Regions from separate parts of the Buttiauxella noackiae genome, predicted to be linked through region 4. Evidence: predicted binding sites of a transcription regulator. Region 4 holds the regulator's gene; each other region holds the start of a gene.
What was found. The regulator CRP, encoded in region 4, controls carbon source genes, mostly activating them, when cyclic AMP is high. The targets are predictions, from matches to a motif close to ATGTGANNNNNNTCACAT.
Positions count from the first base shown of each region.

Region 1 (6,225 bases), on a different contig from region 4:
ATACCCGTTACGCTCGGCAATATTTCGCCGCTTGCGATCAAAAATTTTCGTCCCGGAAAACTCGCCATTGTTTGTGAAGGCGGCGGGCAGCGTGGGATATTCACAGCTGGCGTGCTGGACGAATTTATGCGCGCTAATTTCAACCCGTTTGACCTCTTCTTAGGCACTTCTGCCGGTGCGCAAAACCTCTCAGCTTACGTTTGTCACCAGCCGGGTTATGCCAGAAGAGTGATTACTCGTTTTACGACGACTCGCGAATTTTTTGATCCTCTGCGTTTTGTGCGTGGTGGGCATCTCATTGATCTCGACTGGCTTGTGGAATCCACTGCCACCAAAATCCCGCTTTCAATGACGACGGCCGAAAAGCTATTTGAATCTGGCAAAGCGTTTTATATGTGCGCCTGTCGTAGTGACGACTACACGCCGGGTTATTTTTCCCCAAATAGCGGCACCTGGCTGAATTTGCTTAAAGCATCAAGCGCGATTCCTGGTTTTTACCGTACCGGGGTGGAAATAGACGGCATCGGTTACCAGGATGGTGGGATAAGCGATGCGGTTCCAGTGAGAGAAGCTGTTCGTCTTGGAGCCGATACTCTGGTCGTCATTCGCACTGTGCCCTCACAAATGTATTACACACCTGAATGGTTTAAACGCATGGAGCGCTGGCTTGGCGACAGCAGCCTGCAACCGTTGCTAAACCTGGTGCATCACCATGAAGCCAGCTACCGCGAGATTCAGAATTTTATTGAAAAGCCGCCAGGTAAACTGCGTATCTTCGAGATTTACCCACCGAAACCGTTGATGAGCTCTGCATTGGGTAGTCGGTTACCCGCGCTAAATACCGACTATAAAACTGGGCGTTTGTGCGGGCGTTACTTCCTCGCAACCGTCGGGAAATTGCTCACGGATAAGCCACCAATAAAACGCCACCTTCCGCGTATTATCGTTCCGCAGACCGTGGTCACTGAGCCATTGTCTAAAGCGGTGATTGAAACACCAGAAGCTAACGACTCCACTTTCAATAGCGAAGATACGGCGTGACGATGACGTTTTACGATACCCACTGTCACTTCGACTTTCCGCCGTTTAGCGATGATGAAACCAACAGCATTGCCCTTGCGGCGCAAGCGGGTGTAACAAAAATCATTGTTCCGGCCATCGAAGCAGACCGATTTAGTACCGTTCTGGCGCTGGCAGACAACTACCCTGCGTTGTATGCCGCGCTGGGTTTACATCCGATAGTGATTCACAAGCATCAGGATGCGTCTTTGGCGCTGCTCGAACATCACCTGAAACAGCGGCCCGAGAAATTAGTGGCTATCGGTGAGATAGGGCTCGATCTTTATATGGAAAATCCACTTTTTGATAAACAAGAAGTGATGCTGGATGCGCAGCTAAAACTGGCAAAATGTTATGATTTACCAGTCATTATCCATTCACGTCGCACGCACGACAAACTTGCAGCGCATTTGAAGCGTCATAATTTACCGCGCACTGGTGTGGTACATGGCTTCTCGGGGAGCCTGCAACAGGCCGAGCGTTTTGTGGCGCTGGGTTACAAAATTGGTGTGGGTGGAACGATTACTTATCCACGCGCCAATAAAACGCGCGATGTTATGGCGCGCTTACCCCTTAGCGCGCTGGTTCTGGAAACGGATGCTCCTGATATGCCGCTTAACGGCTGGCAGGGGCAGCCGAATCGCCCGGAACGCATTGTTGATGTTTTTCAGACACTTTCTACACTGCGTTCAGAACCTCCTGAAGTTATCGCGAATGCGATTATTAGTAACTGCAATGAATTATTTGCAATGAAATAGTAAGTAACAAAATGTGACCTGGCTCACTTAATAAGACAAACGTTTCTGTGAATGTCTATAAATACGTGATTGCCATTCCATTTGCTGGCCTCCCTGCCGTTATAATCCCGCCTCGCTGAGGTTTTTTAGCCCGCTTTCCTTTTTCATTCAATACACAGGGATTCTGTATGCAACTACTCATGGGATTGATCGGCATGATCGTTCTGCTGCTGATCGCCGTTTTACTTTCCAGTAATCGCAAAGCAATTAATCTGCGCACTGTATTAGGTGCATGGATTATTCAGGTCGGTATCGGGGCGCTAATCCTGTATGTTCCGGTCGGTCGCCAGGTTCTGCTCGCTATGTCCGAAGGAGTCGCTAACGTAATTGGTTACGGTAACGCGGGTATTTCCTTCCTGTTCGGTGGCTTAGTTTCAGACAAAATGTTCGAAGTCTTTGGCGGCGGTGGCTTTATTTTCGCACTGCGCGTTCTGCCAATTATTGTCTTCTTCTCCTCACTGATTGCTGTGCTGTATTACCTTGGCATTATGCAGTTAGTTATTCGTATTCTTGGCGGTGGCCTGCGTAAGGTTCTTAAAACCTCTCGTACAGAATCTCTTTCTGCAACAGCAAACATCTTTGTTGGTCAGACTGAAGCTCCGCTGGTTGTTCGTCCTTATATCGCCACTATGACGCGTTCAGAACTGTTCGCTGTAATGTGTGGTGGTTTGGCTTCTGTTGCAGGTTCAGTGCTGGCAGGTTACGCGCAAATGGGCGTGCCACTAGAATACCTGATTGCCGCTTCATTCATGGCAGCCCCTGGTGGGTTATTGTTCGCCAAAATTATCTTGCCTGAGACTGAAACGCCAAACGACTCACCTGAACTGGAATCTTTGAAAAATGATCCAGACCGCCCGGCAAACGTGCTGGATGCGGCGGCATCAGGTGCAGCTTCTGGTATGCAACTGGCTCTGAACGTAGGCGCAATGCTGCTGGCGTTTGTTGCTTTGATTGCATTGCTCAACGGCATGCTCTCTGGCATTGGTGGTTGGTTCAACTATCCGCAACTGTCTATGGAACTGATTCTGGGCTGGGTGTTCTCACCGCTGGCATGGATTATCGGTGTACCGTGGAGTGAAGCGAACGTTGCCGGTTCCTTCATCGGTCAGAAGTTGATCATCAACGAATTTGTTGCGTACCTGAACTTCGGGGAATACCTGAAAGATGACGCGACTGTAGCGGCAGCAGGCCTGCAAGTTCTCTCCTCCCACACCAAAGCAATTATCTCCTTTGCTCTGTGTGGCTTTGCTAACCTTTCTTCTATCGCTATTTTGATTGGTGGGCTTGGAAGCATGGCTCCAAACCGTCGTCATGACATTGCACAGTTAGGTCTGAAGGCTGTAGCAGCAGGTACATTGTCAAACCTGATGAGTGCCACAATTGCCGGGGTCTTCCTGTCATTATAAAAAAGGCGATGTTAAAATTATAACACCCCTGTAAAATCAATGGCTGGCGCTTGCGCCGGCCATTTTTTATTTCTGACGGCGACTTTTCCGTTATCACTCCTTGTTAAATCACATATACTGTACAAATTATGTAATTTCACCGTGGCTTTTGTGAAGCTATACACAAAACCATCAGGGTTGTGAATGTTATAATTATAACATCGCAACTGATTCTATATCTTTTGTTGGAGAATGTTATGACCGATTTAACTGCAAGCAGCCTGCGCGCTCTGAAACTGATGGACCTGACGACCCTGAATGACGATGACACGAATGAAAAAGTGATCGCACTTTGTCATCAGGCAAAAACTTCAGTGGGCAATACTGCAGCTATTTGTATCTACCCGCGTTTCATCCCGATCGCGCGTAAAACTCTGAATGCTCAGGGCACTCCTGATATTCGCATCGCTACAGTGACCAACTTCCCACACGGCAACGATGACATCGAAATCGCACTGGCTGAAACTCGTGCTGCTATTGCCTACGGTGCAGACGAGGTTGATGTGGTATTCCCATACCGCGCGCTTATCGCTGGTAACGAACAAGTTGGTTTCGAACTGGTGAAAGCCTGTAAAGAAGCCTGTGCTGCGGCTAACGTTTTGCTGAAAGTCATCATCGAAACCGGCGAGCTGAAAGAAGAAGCACTGATTCGTAAAGCTTCTGAAATTTCCATCAAAGCAGGCGCTGATTTCATCAAAACCTCTACTGGTAAAGTGCCAGTCAACGCAACACCTGAAAGCGCACGCATCATGATGGAAGTTATTCGTGATATGGGCGTTGAAAAAACTGTTGGTTTCAAACCAGCGGGTGGCGTGCGTACTGCAGAAGATGCAGCGCTGTTCCTGTCAATTGCTGATGATCTGTTTGGTGCTGACTGGGCTGATTCCCGTCACTACCGCTTTGGCGCTTCCAGCCTGCTCGCAAGCTTGTTAAAAGCTCTGGGCCATGGCGACGGTAAAAGCGCAAGCAGCTACTAATTACTCGTCATACTTCAAGCTGCAGGTGCGTTGGCTGCGCGCTCTCACCCCAGACACTTACTCGTGTAAGCTCCTGGGCGTCGTTCCCTTGCCACCTGCCTGCAACTCGAATTATTTAGAGTAATGTTTATTCGCGGCGGTTTCCCCGCCGCATTTCACCTGATGTGCTCAGGGGGTTACCTTGTTCCTCGCTCAAGAAATTATTCGTAAAAAACGTGATGGTCATGCTCTAAGTGATGAGGAGATTCGTTTCTTCATTAATGGTATTCGAGATAACACCATCTCCGAAGGGCAGATTGCCGCGCTGGCAATGACTATCTTCTTCCACGACATGACTATGCCTGAACGCGTATCACTGACCATGGCGATGCGAGATTCAGGAACCGTACTGGACTGGAAGAGCCTTAACCTGAACGGCCCAATTGTTGATAAACATTCCACGGGTGGCGTGGGTGATGTGACGTCTTTAATGCTTGGCCCAATGGTGGCGGCATGTGGTGGTTATATCCCAATGATCTCTGGCCGCGGTTTAGGCCACACTGGCGGTACGCTCGATAAACTCGAAGCGATCCCAGGCTTTGATATTTTCCCGGACGATAACCGTTTCCGAGACATCATCAAAAATGTCGGCGTGGCAATTATCGGTCAGACTAACTCGCTTGCTCCGGCTGACAAACGTTTCTACGCGACGCGTGACATTACCGCGACCGTAGACTCCATCCCGCTGATTACCGCGTCGATTCTTGCGAAGAAACTGGCCGAAGGCCTGGATGCGCTGGTGATGGACGTGAAAGTGGGCAGTGGCGCATTTATGCCGACCTATGAGCTTTCTGAATTACTCGCCGAAGCGATTGTTGGCGTGGCAAATGGCGCGGGTGTTAAAACCACGGCACTGCTGACTGATATGAACCAGGTGCTGGCATCCAGCGCGGGTAATGCTGTTGAAGTTCGTGAAGCGGTACAATTCCTGACGGGCGAACATGTTAACCCGCGTCTGCATGAAGTGACCATGGCGCTGTGCGTGGAAATGTTACTTTCCGGCAACCTTGCGAAAGACGATGCCGAAGCGCGTGCCAAACTGCAAGCAGTGCTGGATAACGGTAAAGCGGCAGAAGTCTTTGGCCGTATGGTTGCCGCTCAGAAAGGCCCGGCAGATTTCGTCGAAAACTACGCGAAATACCTACCAACCGCAGTTCTGAGCAAGCCGGTATTCGCAGACCGTGCTGGTTTCGTAAACCAGATGGACACTCGTGCATTAGGTATGGCTGTCGTTTCCATGGGGGGTGGCCGTCGTCAGGCATCTGACACCATCGACTACAGCGTTGGTTTTACCGACATGGCTCGTCTGGGCGACAGTGTGGATACCACACGTCCGTTGGCAGTGATTCATGCGGCAAGTGAAGCCCAATGGCAGGAGGCGGCCCGTGCTGTTAAAGCGGCAATTAAAGTTAACGAGACCGCACCAGCACAAACGCCAGAAGTGTATCGCCGTATTAGCTAATTGCTGGCATACTGATCTGATCACTTTTTGAAACGCCTCCGGGCGTTTCAGGCGCAACGACGCAGGAGAAATTATGAAACGTGCATTTATTATGGTGCTGGACTCTTTCGGCATCGGCGCAACAGAAGATGCAGCAAAATTTGGTGATGTTGGCTCTGATACTTTCGGGCACATTGCAGAAGCTTGTGCCAAAGGCGAAGCAGACAAAGGTCGTAAAGGGCCGCTTCATCTGCCAAACCTGACGCGTTTGGGGCTGGTAAAAGCCGCCGAAGGTTCTACCGGTAAAATCCCAGCAGGTATGGACGGTAATGCAGAAGTTATCGGTGCATATGGCTGGGCGCATGAACTTTCATCCGGTAAAGACACTCCGTCTGGTCACTGGGAAATCGCCGGTGTTCCTGTGTTGTTTGACTGGGGTTATTTCTCTGATACGCAAAATAGCTTCC
Region 1 covers NZ_JPRU01000002.1:1,397,519-1,403,743, reverse strand. Annotated here, with positions in the region: gene IX31_RS14880 (patatin-like phospholipase family protein) at 1-1,041, shown strand, start outside; gene IX31_RS14875 (TatD family hydrolase) at 1,038-1,817, shown strand; gene IX31_RS14870 (NupC/NupG family nucleoside CNT transporter) at 1,985-3,262, shown strand; gene deoC (deoxyribose-phosphate aldolase) at 3,499-4,278, shown strand; gene deoA (thymidine phosphorylase) at 4,460-5,779, shown strand; gene deoB (phosphopentomutase) at 5,853-6,225, shown strand, end outside.
Region 1: a site for CRP is predicted at 3,446-3,463, ahead of deoC (deoxyribose-phosphate aldolase). Genes of this name have one in related genera too.

Region 2 (6,225 bases), on a different contig from region 4:
AAAATAACATGGCATAACACCATGCTGGAAATTGAGTACGGCGCTTCCTATAGTGTTATCGACAACAGTCTTGAAGAATTACACCGAACTTTAGGGCAATTAAGCTTTCTCTCCGATCAGGCGAGTGAGTCGTTACGCGTGCTCAGCCTGAATACCCGAGTTGAATATGTCTCTGACAAAACGACAGAGCGTGTTTTGCTGCTGCAAAAAATCAAACATGCCTTGAATGAAGAAGAGCCTGTCACACTCTATGCCCAACCTGTTGTTAATAAGATGGGGCACGGATATCACGAAATATTGAGTCGCATCACTTTTGATGATGAGCTAATTACCCCAGATAAGTTTATTCCTGTCATTGCTGAATTTAACCTCAGCACGCGCTTCGATATGTTGGTGGTGAAGAAGCTGGTGAATTATTTGTATCTTCACCCCGAGAAGGACGAGCAGTCGCGTTTCTCGGTAAATCTCATGCCGTTGACGTTGATGCAAAAGGATATTGCGCAGAATATTATTTCATTGTTCACGCAATTCCAGGTGCCAACGAGCAGCGTGATTATTGAAGTCACCGAGGAACAGGCTTTTTCGGAATCAGAAACTTCAATGCAGAACATTACACTACTACGTGATTATGGGTTTAAAATTGCCATTGATGATTTCGGCACCGGTTATGCCAACTACGAGCGACTGAAAAGGTTGCAAGCGGACATTATCAAGATTGATGGCTGTTTCATTAAAGACATTACATCGGATTCGCTTGACCCTCTGATTGTTAAATCTATATGTGATATGGCTAAAGCGAAGCAATTGATTGTTGTTGCAGAGTTCGTTGAAACAGAAGAACAACGCAGGTTGTTATGCGAACTCGGCGTACAGTTTTTACAAGGGTATTTGATAGGCAAACCAGAGCCTCTGGCCTTAGTCAACACATTAAGGTAGTAGTATGTTGCGAGCATATAATCAAAGGGCTGATTTGTGAGCACTTCATTAGCGAATAGATTTCGCCTGCCAATGGCAAAAACACTCCGGGTTATCCATCTGGTTTTCATTTTTGTTTTTGCGCTGACCACTTTTTTATTCTGGCAGCAAGGACAGCTATTTAGCCATGGTTACCGTACAAGCCAACTGAGTCACCTGGAAAGTGTGATTGCCCGAATCGAAAGTAAAGCACAGTACAAAGTTGACAATCTTCGCTATCTAAAAAGAATTTTTATTGAAGCGATGGATGATCCACTCTTCCCTGGTGTGGCAACTGTTCCTTCGGAAATTACAGGTGATGTTGGCGATTCACCATTGTGGATCCGCGAGCTGCCTTTGCCCGATACGCTTACCGAAGACAGCAAATTTCACGGCGCGGATGCGCTACAAGTCCGCCAGTAGCTCTATGCATTGCGGAAAATTCAAGGTCTTTTCCCGTTGGCCACAGGGGCCAATGAACTTACTGCTGATTTGTACTACATCTCTCGTGATGGCGAATTTATTGTCTCTTTATCTCAGGAGATGAACTCGCTATTAGAGAGCAGTTACAACCCGCATGAGGAACAGGGTAGTTTCGTATTGGCCTCGCCGTTGCTCAATCCACAGCGAGAACCTTTCTGGACACGGCAAAATATCGCTAAAACTGATGACACTCTGGTTAATGCTGCCATTCCTGTCGATTTTCGTGGTGAATGGATAGGGCTTCTGGGGATTGCGTTTGAAAATGATGCGGTGCAGAAATTCCTTGCGGGGTCTTTACCAGAAGATACGCAGAGCGCATATCAACTGTTTGATGAACAGCTAATCCCGCTAACCAATGCCGTAGGCTCGGTCAATCAATTTCAACTCACTGCTCAGCATCTACAAACAATTCGTGAAATGCTTGAGGTCTCATCGCGTGGCACGATGCGCGATGGGTCGGTATTCATCACTTTTGGCAGAGTTGTTGGTACGCGTTCGGTGTTAATAAGTACTCAGACTCTCAGCCAGGGTTTACATGAAGACTTTGGCCGTTTCAGTATCTTGTTGATCGTGATGTGGGGGATATTTGTGCTTTTCCTTTGGGGATCGCACCGAGTGATTTGCCGCCTGGTGCGCAATATGGGTAGCTTGCAGCGTGAGATGCAGCGTCATGCGCTTCACGATGATTTGACTGGAGCGTTAAACCGTCGCGGTTTCTTCGCAAAAACATCGCAAATTAGCCCTAATTATGTGGATTACACTCTCGTACAGCTTGATCTCGACCATTTCAAAAAAGTGAACGACGTTTACGGGCATTTGGTTGGTGATAACGTGTTGATACACGCCACCCAACACATTCAGCGTGCGATACGCAGTCAGGATATTCTGGGGCGTATTGGCGGTGAGGAGTTCTGTATTTATCTGCCTAATTCCGATCTCAAGGCGGGGATTATGGTGGCGACAAGAGTTAAATGGGAACTTGAGTCTTCGGCATTGGTTTTGGATGACGGCCGCAAATTACCGGTTACCGCGTCGCTAGGTGTGGCTTCACATAGTGAATATCCGGAGTACACGCTTGATCAAATCCAGTCGCTTGCAGATATGCGGATGTATACCGCTAAAGAACGAGGCAGAAACCAGGTCTGCTGGCAGGATGACGAGGCGATTGGGACGTAGATAAATCCGCTATGAATTTCAGGCATAAAAAAGCCGGGGCAAATTGCCCCGGCTTTTTACTGTGAGAATTACAAGAACAGACCAGCGATAGAAGCTGACAGAATACTCACCAGAGTTGCACCGTAAACCAGTTTCAGGCCAAAGCGAGAAACCACGTTACCTTGCTCTTCGTTCAGGCCTTTAATCGCACCAGCGATAATCCCGATAGAAGAGAAGTTAGCAAACGAAACCAGGAACACAGACAGGATACCTTCCGCACGTGGGGAAAGCGTACCGGCCAGTTTTTGCAGATCCAACATCGCAACGAATTCGTTGGAAACCAGTTTGGTGGCCATGATGCTACCAACCTGCAATGCTTCATGCGACGGAACACCCATCACCCAGGCTACCGGGTAGAAGATGTAACCCAGGATGCCCTGGAAGGAGATGCCGAAGATTGCTGCAAACAGTGCGTTCAGTGCCGCGATCAGGGCAATGAAGCCAATCAGCATCGCTGCAACGATAATCGCAACTTTAAAACCTGCCAGAATGTATTCACCTAGCATTTCGAAGAAGCTTTGGCCTTCATGCAGGTTAGACATCTGTATATTTTCTTCGCTCTCATCAACGCGGTAAGGGTTAATCAGCGACAGTACAATAAAGGTACTGAACATGTTCAACACCAGTGCTGCAACCACATATTTTGGCTCGAGCATCGTCATATAAGCACCGACAATCGACATGGACACGGTAGACATGGCCGTAGCGGACATGGTGTACATGCGGTTGCGTGACATCTTGCCGAGAATATCCTTATAGGCGATAAAGTTTTCTGATTGTCCCAGAATCAGCGAGCTTACGGCGTTAAAGGATTCCAGTTTACCCATACCATTCACTTTAGACAGAACGGTACCGATAAAGCGGATAACAATCGGCAGAACGCGGATGTGCTGCAATATCCCGATCAGCGCAGAGATAAATACGATTGGGCAGAGTACTTTCAGGAAGAAGAAGGCGAGTCCTTCGTCATTCATCTTACCGAATACAAAGTTTGTCCCCTCATTAGCGAACGAAAGCAGTTTCTCAAACATTTCTGAGAAACCTCTCACAAAGCCCAGACCGATTTCTGAGTTCAGGAAGAACCAGGCGAGAATGAGTTCAATCACTAACAGTTGAACGATAAAGCGAATACGAATCTGCTTACGGTTGCTACTTAGCAATAAAGCAAGTAGCGCTACCACGGCAAGCGCTAAGACAAAGTGAAGAACGCGGGACATATTTGCTCCAAACATGAGGCAGGTTTAATTTCGTTGCACATTCTATGAAACAAGCAATAAGAAAACGAGACTAATCGCACACTATAGTGATGTCATGTGACCAAACTCAAAATTAGTGATCAACCATACATTTCTGCTATGTTAAGTAAAGAAGGTAAAAGTTGCGTCAGTGCACACATCCTTAACATAATGGTTGTCGTAATTTTTTTTCATTAACGGGCGATGCTAAATCGTCACCCCTAATCCCTCATTGTTTTCATCTATCAGAGCAATCAGTTTATCTCACTTAAATGAATTTGATAATCATTCTCATTTTTGATAGTTTGAAACATAGCAAAGGCTATATCTCAGAGGCAGATGATGACAAACAGTCGCGTTGACAACAGTGGCACCCGCACAGCGCGCAGATTACGCCTGGCGTTGATGGGGCCGGCTTTTATCGCTGCTATCGGGTATATCGATCCTGGCAACTTTGCGACCAACATTCAGGCCGGGGCAAGCTTTGGCTATAAATTGCTATGGGTAGTGGTGTGGGCGAACCTGATGGCAATGCTCATCCAGATTCTGTCGGCAAAATTAGGGATTGCCACCGGCAAGAACCTCGCCGAACAGATTCGTGACCACTATCCGCGTCCGGTTGTATGGTTGTACTGGATACAAGCCGAAATCATTGCCATGGCGACCGATCTGGCCGAATTCATTGGTGCTGCGATTGGTTTTAAGTTGATCCTCGGTGTTTCTCTATTACAAGGTGCGGTGCTGACCGGGATTGCGACTTTCCTGATATTGATGCTGCAAAGGCGCGGCCAAAAACCTCTCGAAAAAGTAATCGGCGGTTTACTGCTGTTTGTGGCTGCTGCGTATATCGTGGAGTTGATTTTCTCGCAGCCTAAACTGACTGAATTGGGCAAAGGGATGTTGATCCCAAGTTTACCGACCAGTGAAGCGGTATTTTTAGCCGCAGGCGTGCTGGGGGCGACTATTATGCCGCATGTCATCTACCTGCACTCGTCACTGACTCAACATCTACACGGCGGCAACCGCGCTGAACGTTACTCAGCGACAAAATGGGATGTCGGTATTGCAATGACGATTGCCGGGTTTGTCAATCTGGCGATGATGGCAACGGCCGCTGCTGCGTTTCACTTCTCAGGACATACAGGCGTTGCCGATCTTGACGAGGCATATCTCACACTGGAGCCACTTTTAAGCCATTCAGCGGCGACTATCTTCGGATTGAGTCTGGTTGCGGCGGGACTGTCATCAACTGTTGTCGGCACGCTAGCAGGGCAGGTCGTGATGCAGGGGTTTGTGCGCTTCTATATACCACTGTGGGTTCGTCGCTCAGTCACTATGGCACCTTCATTTATTGTCATCCTGATGGGACTTGACCCAACGCGCGTTCTTGTCATGAGCCAGGTACTGCTCAGTTTTGGTATCGCACTAGCGCTGGTACCGCTTCTGATTTTCACCAGCAATGAGAAATTGATGGGGGATTTAGTCAATACCCGGTTGGTAAAACATGTGGGGTGGGTGATTGTGGCTATAGTGGTGGCGCTTAACTTGTGGCTGCTGGTTGGTACGGCTTTGGGGTTATAGATTTACCGCCTTCTGCGACTACAGCTTTGTGGTCGCAGGCTACATCTTTATCTGTTTATTCATGCATGACGCCGTAACCATTGATATCCCTTTGCCCATTGAATCAGCAGAATATATTCCTGATTGCGTGAACCATAAACATTCCCTGAATTGCAAACGCGATTGCTAACACACCAACAATCATGAAGTTGTGATGCCCTAGTGCAATAGCACCCAAGAATACGTCAATAAATGTATTGAGCAATAATATTCCCAAAAGCGGAATGCTCAGTAGTTTTCTATTAGCTATCATTGTCCACATTATTTATAGATTACCTTGTATATATTGGTGCCAGAACACGGGTAATCATACCTACTAAGACACTGTTGATTAGCTACTACTTACAGAACAAATGAGTATGATTTGTTGAACAATCAGCTCTGTCCATTCCACATCATGTTATGTATGATTTATGCTGACGTTTAGAAACATCAGGGTTTTGTCATGTTCAAACATTTTAATCATATGGCTCTTTTTGCCGCGCTGGTAAAAAACGGCAATTTTACAAGAACCGCTGAAGAATTGAATATGACGAAATCTCGCGTCAGCCAGCAAATAAGTGAGCTTGAAGAATATCTTGGCTTACGGTTGCTCAATCGAACAACGCGAAAGATCTCGCTGACATATGCTGGCGAAAGTTATTTGCGATACTGTCAGGAAGTGATAGATGTTGCATTCAGAGCTGATGAGCTCATTCAGTTATTACGTGAAAGCCCA
Region 2 covers NZ_JPRU01000002.1:1,147,207-1,153,431, reverse strand. Annotated here, with positions in the region: gene IX31_RS13765 (EAL domain-containing protein) at 1-936, shown strand, start outside; gene IX31_RS23640 (hypothetical protein) at 973-1,377, shown strand; gene IX31_RS13760 (diguanylate cyclase) at 1,414-2,613, shown strand; gene IX31_RS13755 (NupC/NupG family nucleoside CNT transporter) at 2,682-3,869, opposite strand; gene IX31_RS23805 (hypothetical protein) at 4,160-4,249, shown strand; gene IX31_RS13750 (Nramp family divalent metal transporter) at 4,230-5,468, shown strand; gene IX31_RS13740 (LysR family transcriptional regulator) at 5,953-6,225, shown strand, end outside.
Region 2: a site for CRP is predicted at 3,964-3,981, ahead of IX31_RS13755 (NupC/NupG family nucleoside CNT transporter). Genes of this name have one in related genera too.

Region 3 (6,225 bases), on a different contig from region 4:
GTTCTCACTACTGATCGGTGTTACCGCCGACAAGATTGGCTACAACCCGCTCTTTATCGCCATGGGTTTCTTTGACCTGATTGGCGCTGTATTCCTGGTTTCTTTTATTGCTGAACGCCGCACCAAGCGTGCCTGAAACGGATTGTGAATGATGAAAATTTTGAAGACCTGGACACTATTGATGTCTGATGCCAACCATGTGGAACTGAGCGTGGATGGGAAGCACCGCCTGAACCTTTTTGTGTTGGAACAAGGCATGTTCCGCGTGCTGATTAAACGCGAAAACAAACTGGCGCTTAACCGTACGTGGAGTATCGCACCAGAAAATGATGTGCCATGGGAAGGGCGTAACCGCGAAAGTCTGGAAGGTTTTGCATTGCCGGGTTTCACTATAGAAGAACTCGGCGATACGCTGCGCATCAGCACCGATAAACTGCGTGTGACCGTTCACCAACCATTGTGGCTGGAGTGGGAATATCAGAACGAAGCCGCCGAATGGCAATTCCTGGCAAGTGACCGCCCAACGAGCGCTTATTTGCTCAACGCACATGGTGATGGTGTGGCGCATTATCAACGTCGTTATAAAGAAGAGCAGTATTACGGTTTAGGTGAAAAAGCGGGTCCACTTCAACGTACCGGTAAGCGTTATGAAATGCGCAACCTGGACGCAATGGGCTATAACGCAGAATCAACAGACCCATTGTACAAACATATTCCATTTACTATCACGCGCCGTCCGGATGTGAGCTTCGGGATGTTTTACGACAACCTGAGTAACTGCTGGTTGGATCTGGGTAATGAGATTGACAACTATCACCTGCCCTATCGCCGCTGGCAGGCTGAATCTGGTGATGTGGATTACTACATCTTCCTCGGCCCGCAAGTGCTGGATGTCACCAAAGCGTTTGTGCGACTGACGGGTAAAACGCTGTTTGGCCCGAAATGGAGCCTCGGTTACAGCGGCTCTACCATGCATTACACCGATGCACCTGATGCGCAAAACCAGCTGATGAGCTTTATCAAACTGTGCAACGAACATGCAATTCCATGCGATTCGTTCCAGTTATCATCGGGTTATACCTCGATTAACAACAAGCGTTACGTGTTCAACTGGAACTACGACAAGGTTCCACAGCCGAAAGTGATGAGCCAGTCGTTCCACGACGCAGGCATTAAGCTTGCGGCGAACATTAAACCTTGCCTGTTGCAGGATCACCCGCGTTATCAGGAAGTGGTTGAGCAAGGTCTGTTTATTAAAGATTCCGAGCAGGATAGTCCCGAAAAATCAGTCTTCTGGGATGATGAAGGTTCGCACCTTGATTTCACCAATCCGGCAACGGTGAAATGGTGGCAGAACGGCGTCACCACACAGTTGTTGGAAATGGGTATCGATTCTACCTGGAATGATAATAACGAATACGAAGTGTGGGATGGCGAAGCACGCTGCCATGGTTTTGGCGAAGAGATCGCTATAAAAAATATCCGCCCCGTGATGCCACTACTGATGATGCGCGCCTCTTTGGAAGCACAGCAGAAGTTTGCCCCAGAAAAACGCCCGTATCTGATTTCCCGTTCCGGTTGCGCCGGGATGCAGCGTTACGTGCAAACCTGGAGCGGCGATAACCGCACTAACTGGAATACGCTGCGCTATAACACCCGCATGGGCGTGGGCATGAGCCTGTCTGGACTGTATAACGTGGGACACGATGTCGGCGGTTTTTCCGGTGACAAACCAGAAGCCGAGCTGTTTGTGCGTTGGGTTCAAAACGGCGTGATGCACCCGCGTTTCACTATTCACTCATGGAATGACGATCAAACCGTCAACGAACCGTGGATGTACCAGTCTGTGACTCCGGCCATTCGCAGTGCCATCGAAACACGTTATCGCCTGTTGCCATATTTCTACACCCTGCTGTGGCAGGCCCATGCAGACGACGAGCCGATGCTTCGCCCGACGTTCCTCGATCACGAGCACGATGCGAAAACCTTCGAAGAGTGTGACGACTTTATGCTGGGTCGCGATTTGCTGGTGGCAAGCGTGGTGGAAGAAGGTCAACGTGAGCGCGAAGTCTGGTTGCCTGAAAATGGCGCGGGATGGTACGACTACTATACCGGTCAGTGGTATAGCGGCGGGCAGACTATTGTGGTTGATGCTCCGCTCGAACGCTTGCCGTTGCTGGTTCGCGCTGGTGCTGCATTACCCCATTCAGCACGCATCACGCATGTGAAAGCGAGCGAGGACAATGTACGCGAGCTGAAAGTGTATCCGCTGCAAGGCACCGGTGTTTCTCACGGTAGCCTGTTTGAAGATGACGGCGAGTCATGGGGTTATCAGCAAGGCAATGCGCTGTGGCTGAACTGGGAAATTCGCTGTACGGCAGAGGAAATCCGCGTGGAGTTCACCCGCAAAGGTGATTACTTCCCAGCATGGAAAGAGTTGGCGTTGACGTTGCCGACAGGTGAGAAGCGTCGCCTGGTCGTTAACGGGAAAGTGCAGGATAGCTGGGCGCTGTAGATAACAGGTGGTGGATGGCGCTTCGCTTATCCACCCTACGCTGCTCTGTAGGTCGGATAAGCGAAGCGCCATCCGACATCTCTACCACCAAAAAAAACCGCCGAATCCGGCGGTTATTTCTTTTAACCATCAATCCCTTTACTACGCAGGTAATCTTCGTAGCCACCGGTAAAGTCAATCAAGCGCTCTGGCGTAATCTCAATCACGCGGGTTGCCAGCGAGCTAACAAATTCACGGTCATGAGAAACGAAGATCAGCGTACCTGGGTACATTTCCAGCGCCATGTTCAGCGATTCAATGGATTCCATATCCAGGTGGTTGGTCGGTTCATCCATGACCAGAACGTTAGGACGTTCCATCATTAATTTACCAAACAGCATGCGGCCTTTCTCACCACCGGACAGCACCTTCGCAGGCTTTTTGATATCGTCCTGGCTGAACAGCAAACGGCCAAGGATGCTGCGCACCGCTTGCTCGTCGTCACCTTCTTGCATCCACTGGCTCATCCAGTCGAACACCGTCAGGTCATTTTCAAATTCGTATTCGTGATCCTGTGCGTAATAGCCGATTTGCACATTCTCAGACCACTTCACAGTACCTGCATCTGGAGTCAGTTCAGCAACCAGCGTTTTAAGCAACGTGGATTTACCCACGCCGTTGGTACCCAGAATGGCGAGTTTCTCACCCACTTCCAGCAGCATGTTAACGCCTTTGAACAGCGGGCCATTATCAAAGCCTTTCGCCAGACCTTCAACTTCAAGCGCATTACGGAACAGTTTCTTGTCCTGCTCGAAGCGAATGAACGGGTTCTGACGGCTGGATGCTTTAACTTCGTCCAGTTTGATTTTATCAATCTGGCGAGCACGAGAAGTCGCCTGGCGAGATTTAGACGCGTTGGCGCTAAAGCGGCTAACGAAGGATTGCAGATCAGCAATCTGCGCTTTTTTCTTCGCGTTATCAGACAACAGACGTTCACGCACTTGTGTTGCCGCTGTCATGTATTCGTCGTAGTTGCCAGGATAAACACGCAGTTCGCCGTAGTCCAGATCCGCCATGTGAGTACAAACCATGTTCAGGAAGTGACGGTCGTGCGAAATGATGATCATGGTGCTGTTACGTTCGTTGAGCACGGTTTCCAGCCAACGAATGGTGTCGATGTCCAGGTTGTTCGTCGGTTCATCAAGCAGCAGAATTTCTGGGTTTGAGAACAGTGCCTGCGCCAGCAACACGCGCAGTTTCCAGCCTGGCGCCACTTCGCTCATCGGGCCGTAATGTTGTTCTACAGGAATGCCTACGCCTAACAGCAGTTCACCTGCGCGAGCTTCAGCGGTGTAACCGTCCATCTCGCCGTAGAGGACTTCCAGGTCAGCTACTTTGTAGCCGTCTTCTTCGCTCATCTCTGGTAACGCGTAAATGCGGTCGCGCTCTTCTTTTACTTCCCAGAGTTCAGCATGGCCCATGATAACCGTGTCGAGAACGGTGAATTTCTCAAAGGCAAATTGATCCTGACGCAACTTACCGAGGCGTTCGTTCGGATCAAGTGAAACGTTACCCAGCGTTGGCTCTAAATCGCCACCGAGGATCTTCATAAAGGTAGACTTGCCGCTACCGTTAGCGCCGATCAAGCCGTAACGGTTGCCGCCGCCAAATTTGACAGAAATATTTTCAAACAACGGCTTACTGCCGAACTGCATTGTGACGTTACTGGAAACTAGCACAGAGATGTCCTGGTAATAGAAAGTTTGTAATATGTGAAATCGAGCACATTATGCCATAACTCAACGTGCAGATCGCTCTGCTTGTGCGCTGGCGATAAAATAATCAATGTGCAAAAAAGTGTGATTTAATCCACATCCGATTTCCCAGGCTGAGGGAATGCACATATAATGCGCGCTCAATTCGCTCCGTTTCTTCACTAACTAGCCTGCATGGCCATAAATACATTGCATAACATGAATATGAAACTACGCACAATTTTACTGGCATTTGTGGCTGTTGTGGCTTTTAGCAAAACAGCTTCTGCCGTGACCTATCCTCTGCCAACCGATGGCAGCCGTCTGATTGGTCAAAACCAGGTTGTCACCATTCCTGAAGGTAGCACCGCACCGCTGGAAGAATATGCAGCGCGTTACCAAATGGGCCTTTCCAACATGTTGGAAGCAAACCCAGGCGTTGACCCGTATTTGCCAAAACCAGGCACTATCCTGAACATTCCTCAGCAGCTCATCCTGCCGGATACCGTTCATGAAGGCATTGTTATCAACAGTGCTGAAATGCGCCTCTACTATTACCCGGCGGGTACTAACACGGTAATCGTGTTGCCTATCGGTATCGGCCAGTTGGGTAAAGACACCCCACTGAACTGGACGACTAAAGTAGAACGTAAGAAAGCAGGCCCGACCTGGACCCCGACTGCGAAAATGCATGCGGAATACATCGCTGCAGGTACTCCATTACCCGCCGTTGTTCCAGCTGGCCCAGACAACCCAATGGGTCTGTATGCACTCTACATTGGCCGCCTGTATGCAATTCACGGTACCAACGCTAACTTTGGTATCGGCCTGCGTGTAAGCCACGGTTGTGTGCGTCTGCGTAATGAAGACATCAAGTTCCTGTTCGAGAAAGTGCCGGTCGGTACTCGTGTTCAGTTCATCAATGAACCAGTGAAAGCAACTGTTGAGCCAGATGGTTCGCGTTACATTGAAGTACACAACCCGCTGTCTACGACTGAAGAGCAGTTCAACTCGACTGAAATCGTGCCAATCACGCTGAAAAGCAATGTGACCGCGATTACTGCTCAGCCTGATGTTGATAGCGCCGTGGTAGACCAGGCTATTTTGGGCCGTTCTGGTATGCCGGTTCGCCTGAACTAATCCATTGCTTGAGCAAAAAAGCGACCTGCGGGTCGCTTTTTTTATGCCTGCAAAACATGATGCTGTAAGAATGCCCAAAACATTCTGGAAAGTTCCTTTGAGGAATATTTGGTATGCTCATAATTCATGATGTGATCGGTAGCACATTTTAAGCTTTAATTGTATGATGAATGCGTTTCTTAAAGGGTAATCACCATGCGTAACTTGCTCACCGTAATTTGGCACTACCTGCGGTCTTTTATTTTAATTTACATATGCTTATATGCTGGCATCGCCATCTCTTCACTGCTACCAATCACCATTCCCGGCAGCATTATCGGCATGTTAATCCTATTTATTTTGCTGTCTCTGCAAATCATGCCAGCGAAGTGGGTTAAGCCAGGTTGCCATCTGCTGATTCGTTATATGGCGCTTCTCTTTGTACCGATTGGCGTGGGCGTTATGCAGTATGTCGATGTGATCAAGCAGCAATTTGGCCCGGTGGTGGTTTCCTGTTTTATCAGTACTTTAGTGGTGTTAGTCATCGTGAGCTGGAGCTCTCATTTGGTGCACGGCGAACGTAAAGTTGTGGGTGAAAGTGAGGGCAAAACAAAATGATGCATCATATCTGGTGGTCTTTACCTTTAACGGTGGTGACTTTCTTTCTCGCCCGCCAAATCGGAATGCGTTATAAGTCACCGCTGCTGAACCCGCTACTGGTTTCGATGATTGTTATCATCCCTATTCTGGTGTTTACCAGCACGCCTTATGATCACTATTTTGCCGGCAGTAAAGTGCTGAACGATTTGCTGCAACCGGCTGTAGTTGCCCTCGCTTTCCCACTGTATGAACAGCTTC
Region 3 covers NZ_JPRU01000002.1:923,245-929,469, forward strand. Annotated here, with positions in the region: gene IX31_RS12690 (MFS transporter) at 1-136, shown strand, start outside; gene IX31_RS12695 (glycoside hydrolase family 31 protein) at 152-2,515, shown strand; gene IX31_RS12700 (ABC-F family ATPase) at 2,638-4,233, opposite strand; gene ldtB (L,D-transpeptidase) at 4,468-5,388, shown strand; gene IX31_RS12710 (CidA/LrgA family protein) at 5,584-5,985, shown strand; gene IX31_RS12715 (CidB/LrgB family autolysis modulator) at 5,982-6,225, shown strand, end outside.
Region 3: a site for CRP is predicted at 4,352-4,369, ahead of ldtB (L,D-transpeptidase). Genes of this name have one in related genera too.

Region 4 (6,225 bases):
CTGAGAACCCGCCAGACTGAAACTTGCGACAGCACCTAACGCCATCAACCAAGCTTTTGGATTAATGACTTGCAGCAAACCACCCTGCCAGAATGGAATTGGCTCAGGAGGTGGGGCATCTGTTTCCAGACGTTCGTAGGCCGCCGTACCAATTTTCCAGGCCAACCACAAAAGGTAAGCACTACCGGCAACTTTCAGAATGAGGTGTAAAGCGGGGTACAATAGAATTAAGCTACCCACACCAAAAGCCACCAATAATAAAATGCACTGCATACCAAGCATGATACCTATCATCAATGGTATGGTGCGCAGGAATCCGTAATTCGCGCCGGATGAAGTGAGTAGCATGTTGTTTGGGCCTGGTGTGATAGCAGCAACCCAGAGAAAGCCTAGCATTGAGAAAAAAAGCGTTTCCATGAAATGGGTGTTCCACACCCGGTAAAGTTGATTAGCAAACTAAATGAAACTAACAGTGTGATATGGCCACGACAAGTCCCGCAGCATTGAATTTTAATCACGAAGACGATGAACAGTTTCGTCCTTTAAAAGGTGTGAGTAATCCACACCTGCAAACCATGCTTCCGCGTTTGATTCGCCGTCGCCTCAATTTCAAACCTCACTGGCAGCGTCTGGACATGCCGGATGGGGATTTTGTTGATCTTGCCTGGAGCGAGGACCCGCGCCTGGCAATGCATAAACCACGGTTAGTCGTTTTTCATGGACTAGAAGGTAGCCTGCACAGCCCATACGCTCACGGTTTAATTGAGGCCGCCAGCAAGCAAGGCTGGTTAGGCGTGGTAATGCATTTCCGTGGTTGCAGCGGTGTTCCTAATCGCATGAAGCGTATCTACCATTCGGGTGAAACAGAAGATGGCAGCTTCTTTTTAAACTGGCTATCCGAGCGTTATGGCAAAGTACCAACAGCGGCGGTCGGGTTTTCACTTGGTGGCAATATGCTCGCCTGCCTGATGGCAAAACAGGGTGCCGATTGTACGCTTCAGGCCGGTGTAGTGGTTTCAGCCCCCCTGATGCTGGAGCATTGCAGCAAGCATATCGAAAAAGGCTTCTCCCGTGTTTATCAGCACTATCTTTTGAATCTGCTGAAGAAAAATGCCGCGCGTAAGTTAAGAAGTTATCCGGGCACACTCCCGGTAGATATGCGTCAGCTAAAAGGAATGCGTCGTCTGCGCGAATTTGACGATTTGATTACCTCAAAGATTCACGGCTTTGCTGACGCTATCGATTACTACCGCCAGTGCAGCGCTATGCCGCTGCTGCCACAAATCAAAACACCGACGCTCATCATCCACGCAAAAGATGACCCATTTATGGATCACCATGTGATCCCTGATAAAGCTATCTTACCTGCCAATATTGAATATCAACTGACACGCTACGGCGGGCACGTTGGATTTGTTGGCGGTACGCTGCGCCGCCCTGAAATGTGGCTTGAGCAACGAATCCCCCAGTGGCTGTCTAAATTTTTGGACCAGTAATATGATGATTCCCTGGCAAGATCTGCCTCCCGAAACGCTTGATAATCTGATTGAATCCTTTGTATTACGCGAAGGCACAGATTATGGTGAACAAGAGCGTTCACTGGAGCAGAAAGTGGCCGACGTTAAGCGCCAACTGCAAAGTGGTGAGGCTGTACTGGTATGGTCGGAACTCCATGAAACGGTAAATATTATGGCTCGTGGGCAGTTTCGCGGCTAAGCGTTTAACTTCTATACTGCATAATAAAACCACCCTCACCCAGCTATCTCCCTGAGAGTGAGGGCCAGCCCTTACTTACACACACTTGCTATCACCCATGGAGTTGTTGCCTTATGTCAGCCAAACATCCGGTTATTGCCGTTACAGGTTCCAGCGGCGCGGGAACGACAACCACCAGCCTTGCTTTCCGTAAAATCTTCCAGCAACTCAATTTACGTGCAGCGGAAGTTGAAGGTGACAGTTTCCATCGTTTCACTCGTCCTGAAATGGATATGGCTATTCGTAAAGCACGCGACCTTGGGCGCCATATCAGCTATTTCGGCCCGGAAGCCAATGACTTTGGTTTACTTGAGCAAACTTTCATTGAGTACGGGAGAACCGGGCAAGGTAAGTCACGCAAGTATCTACATACTTACGATGAAGCAGTACCCTGGAACCAAATCCCCGGAACCTTTACGCCATGGCAGCCACTACCAGAACCCACTGATGTTTTGTTTTATGAAGGTTTGCACGGCGGTGTGGTCACGCCACAGCATGATGTAGCCAAAGCCGTGGATTTACTGGTTGGTGTGGTACCGATTGTGAACCTGGAGTGGATACAAAAACTGGTGCGAGATACCAGCGAGCGCGGGCATTCCCGTGAAGCGGTAATGGATTCTGTGGTTCGTTCTATGGATGACTATATCAATTACATCACGCCGCAATTCTCTCGCACCCACATCAACTTCCAGCGCGTCCCAACTGTTGATACGTCGAACCCATTTGCGGCTCGCGGCATCCCGTCACTGGATGAAAGTTTTGTGGTGATTCATTTTCGCGGGCTGGATGACATCGATTTCCCGTATTTACTCGCCATGCTACAAGGCTCATTTATTTCGCATATCAATACATTGGTGGTGCCGGGCGGCAAGATGGGGCTGGCGATGGAATTGATTATGACACCGTTAGTGAAACGGTTGGCGGAAGGGCGAAATATTAATCAGGGCGATTGATCACCGCCCTTGTCATGACTTATGCCCGTTAGCATTCGATTTGCTGGTGGGCGGCACTCACAACCCCCTGCTGCTCGAAGGATAACGGATAAATTAGCCTTCAATCACTTCATAGCTATGAGTAACATTGACAGCTTTTTCAAGCATCAGTGCAACAGAGCAGTACTTCTCAGCAGAGAGATCTACTGCGCGGGAAACTGCAGCATCTTTTAACTCTTTGCCTGTCACGATGAAATGCAGATTGATATGTGTAAACAAACGCGGAGCCTCTTCACGGCGCTCAGAGGTCAGTTTCACTTCACAGTCGGTCACGGTGTAGCGGCCTTTTTGCAAAATAGAAACTACGTCAATTGCACTGCAACCGCCAACGGACATCAGCACCATTTCCATTGGGCTTGGTGCTTTATCACCAGAATTGCCATCCATAAGAATCTGGTGCCCTGAAGCGGATTCACCCAGGAAGGTAAACCCTTCAACCCATTTCACTCGTGCCTGCATGCTACTTACTCCTGTAGATAAATTACCGTTCAGAGTACGCAGATTCAGCAAATCTGGCAACGGAAGGCGACATGCGTCAAGCTGAAACGATACAACAGGAGACACTTGTCAAAAGCTATGCTAAAACAATCCAGATGCTACATCGATACATTGACGTAATGCATGTATGCAGAGGACATCACTAATTACAGGCAGCAAGAATGACTTGCATGCCATCTCCCCAAGGTGGGGAATATTCTAATTACTTGCAACGCCAGACAGGATGTTTAGCGTCCTGTCGTTGGTAGCCAGTTATAAAACAGAGGATAACCGCGCATGGTGCTTGGCAAACCGCAAACAGACCCGACTCTCGAATGGTTCTTGTCCCATTGCCACATTCATAAGTATCCATCGAAGAGCACACTCATTCACCAAGGTGAGAAGGCAGAGACGCTGTATTACATCGTCAAGGGCTCTGTGGCTGTTCTGATTAAAGATGAAGAGGGCAAGGAAATGATCCTCTCCTATCTAAATCAGGGCGATTTCATTGGTGAGTTAGGGCTGTTCGAAGAAGGTCAGGAGCGTAGTGCCTGGGTTCGTGCTAAAAGTGCCTGTGAAGTGGCTGAAATTTCATATAAAAAATTCCGCCAGCTAATCCAGGTCAACCCAGACATTCTGATGCGCCTTTCTTCGCAGATGGCACGCCGTCTGCAAGTCACTTCTGAGAAAGTAGGCAACCTGGCATTCCTGGACGTTACCGGTCGTATCGCGCAGACACTGCTGAACCTTGCTAAACAACCTGATGCAATGACCCACCCGGACGGTATGCAGATTAAAATTACCCGTCAGGAAATCGGTCAGATCGTGGGTTGCTCTCGCGAAACTGTTGGTCGCATCTTGAAAATGCTGGAAGATCAAAATCTGATCTCCGCTCACGGTAAAACGATCGTCGTATACGGCACTCGTTAATCTCCGTCTAAAAAAATGGCGTGTTACTTCAATAACACGCCATTTTTGTCTCAAAAAAACCAAATCTGAAACCCGTTTAGGCAGCAAGTGAGTTCATCCCGATGAGCTTACTCAAGTAAGTGATTCGGGTGAATGAATGCAGCTAACGCCGCTGCAGCTTTAAGTAAGAAGGGTTTATGTGGCGAAGAGTTATCTACCATCCCGAGGTGAATTACGCACTGCGACAAACGCTGGTGCTGTGCCTCCCTGTGGCGGTAGGTTTACTCGTTGGCGATCTCCAGTCTGGCCTGCTTTTCTCGTTAGTTCCTGCCTGCTGCAATATTGCGGGCCTTGACACTCCCCATAAGCGCTTCTTCAAACGTTTGATTATTGGCGGCAGCCTTTTTGCCATCAGTAGCTTGATCATGCAGTTGCTACTTTTGTATACCAGTGTGCCACTGCCTATCATTCTTGTTGTGATGGCACTTTTACTGGGTGTCACGGCAGAAATCAGCTCACTTCACGCGCGTCTACTTCCCGCTTCACTGATTGCCGCTATTTTTACGCTCAGCATGGCCGGGAATATGCCAATCTGGAAGCCGATGCTACTTTATGTCTCCGGTACGATTTGGTACGGCGTATTTAACTGGTTTTGGTTCTGGATGTGGCGCGAGCAGCCATTACGCGAATCATTGAGCCTGCTCTATCGGCAGTTAGCAGATTACTGTGAAGCAAAATACGGCATGCTGACTCAACATACCGATCCGGAAAAAGCGCTGCCTCCGCTACTGGCTCGTCAGCAAAAAGCAGTAGATCTCATTACTCAATGCTACCAACAGCTTCATATGCTGGCGGCGAATCAGCATAACGGCTACAAGCGCTTGCTGCGTGCTTTTCAGGTGGCTTTAGATTTACAGGAACACATCTCGGTAAGCCTTCACCAGCCTGCGGAAGTGCAAAAACTCGTCGAGAAAAGCCATGCAGAAGCGGTTATTCGCTGGAATGCCCAGACAATCGCGGCGCGGCTACGTGTACTGGCTGACGATATTCTTTATCATCGTTATCCACAGCGTTTTACGATGGAAAAACAGATCGATGCCCTTGAGAAAATCGCCCGACAGAATCCAGATAACCCGGTAGGGCAATTTTGTCATTACCACTTCAGCCGTGTCGCTCGCGTGCTACGCACTCAACGCCCACTCTATGTCCGTGATTTAATGGAAGACCGGCAGCGCCGTTTGCCGCTGTGGGCGGCATTAAAAAGCTATTTATCATTGAAGTCAGCGGCGCTTCGCAACGCAGCAAGATTGGGTGTGATGCTCACGATAGCCAGTCTGTTAGGTGCATTTTTACATCTGCCCAAGCCCTACTGGATTTTAATGACGGTGATGTTCGTGACACAAAACGGCTACGGTGCCACACGTGTTCGAATTCTCCACCGTTCGGCTGGCACCATCGCAGGCCTTGCCATCGCAGGTATTGCGCTGCACTTCCACTTCCCGCAAAGCATTGCCCTGGGCGCGATGTTGGTCATTACGCTGGTGAGCTATTTGTTTATTCGCAAAAGCTACGGCTGGGCGACGATAGGCTTTACGGTGACAGCCGTTTATACCCTGCAATTGATAACATTAAGTGCCGAGCAGTACATCGTCCCTCGCCTGATAGATACCTTGCTAGGCTGTTTGATAGCCTTTGGCGGTATGGTGTGGCTATGGCCACAATGGCAGAGTGGCTTGTTGCGCCAGAACGCGCACGATGCGCTGGAAAGGGATCAAAGTGCCATTCGCCTGATTCTAAGTAATGACCCCGAACCAACGCCGCTGGCTTATGAACGCATGAAGGTCAACCAGGCACATAACGCTCTGTTTAACTCCCTGAATCAAGCAATGCAGGAGCCTGGGTTTAATTCGCATTATCTGGCGGATATGAAACTGTGGGTGACACACAGCCAATTTATTGTCGAACATATTAACGCAATGACGACTTTGGCTCGCGAGCACAATATGTTGACGCCAGACCTTGCCCAGCGTTATTTGCAGTCATGTGAAATTGCTCTGCAACGATGCCAGCAGCGTCTTCAATATGATGAGCC
Region 4 covers NZ_JPRU01000003.1:13,867-20,091, forward strand. Annotated here, with positions in the region: gene IX31_RS15940 (LysE family translocator) at 1-417, opposite strand, end outside; gene IX31_RS15945 (hydrolase) at 480-1,496, shown strand; gene IX31_RS15950 (YheU family protein) at 1,498-1,716, shown strand; gene IX31_RS15955 (phosphoribulokinase) at 1,830-2,708, shown strand; gene IX31_RS15960 (OsmC family protein) at 2,802-3,206, opposite strand; gene crp (cAMP-activated global transcriptional regulator CRP) at 3,522-4,154, shown strand; gene IX31_RS15970 (YccS/YhfK family putative transporter) at 4,331-6,225, shown strand, end outside.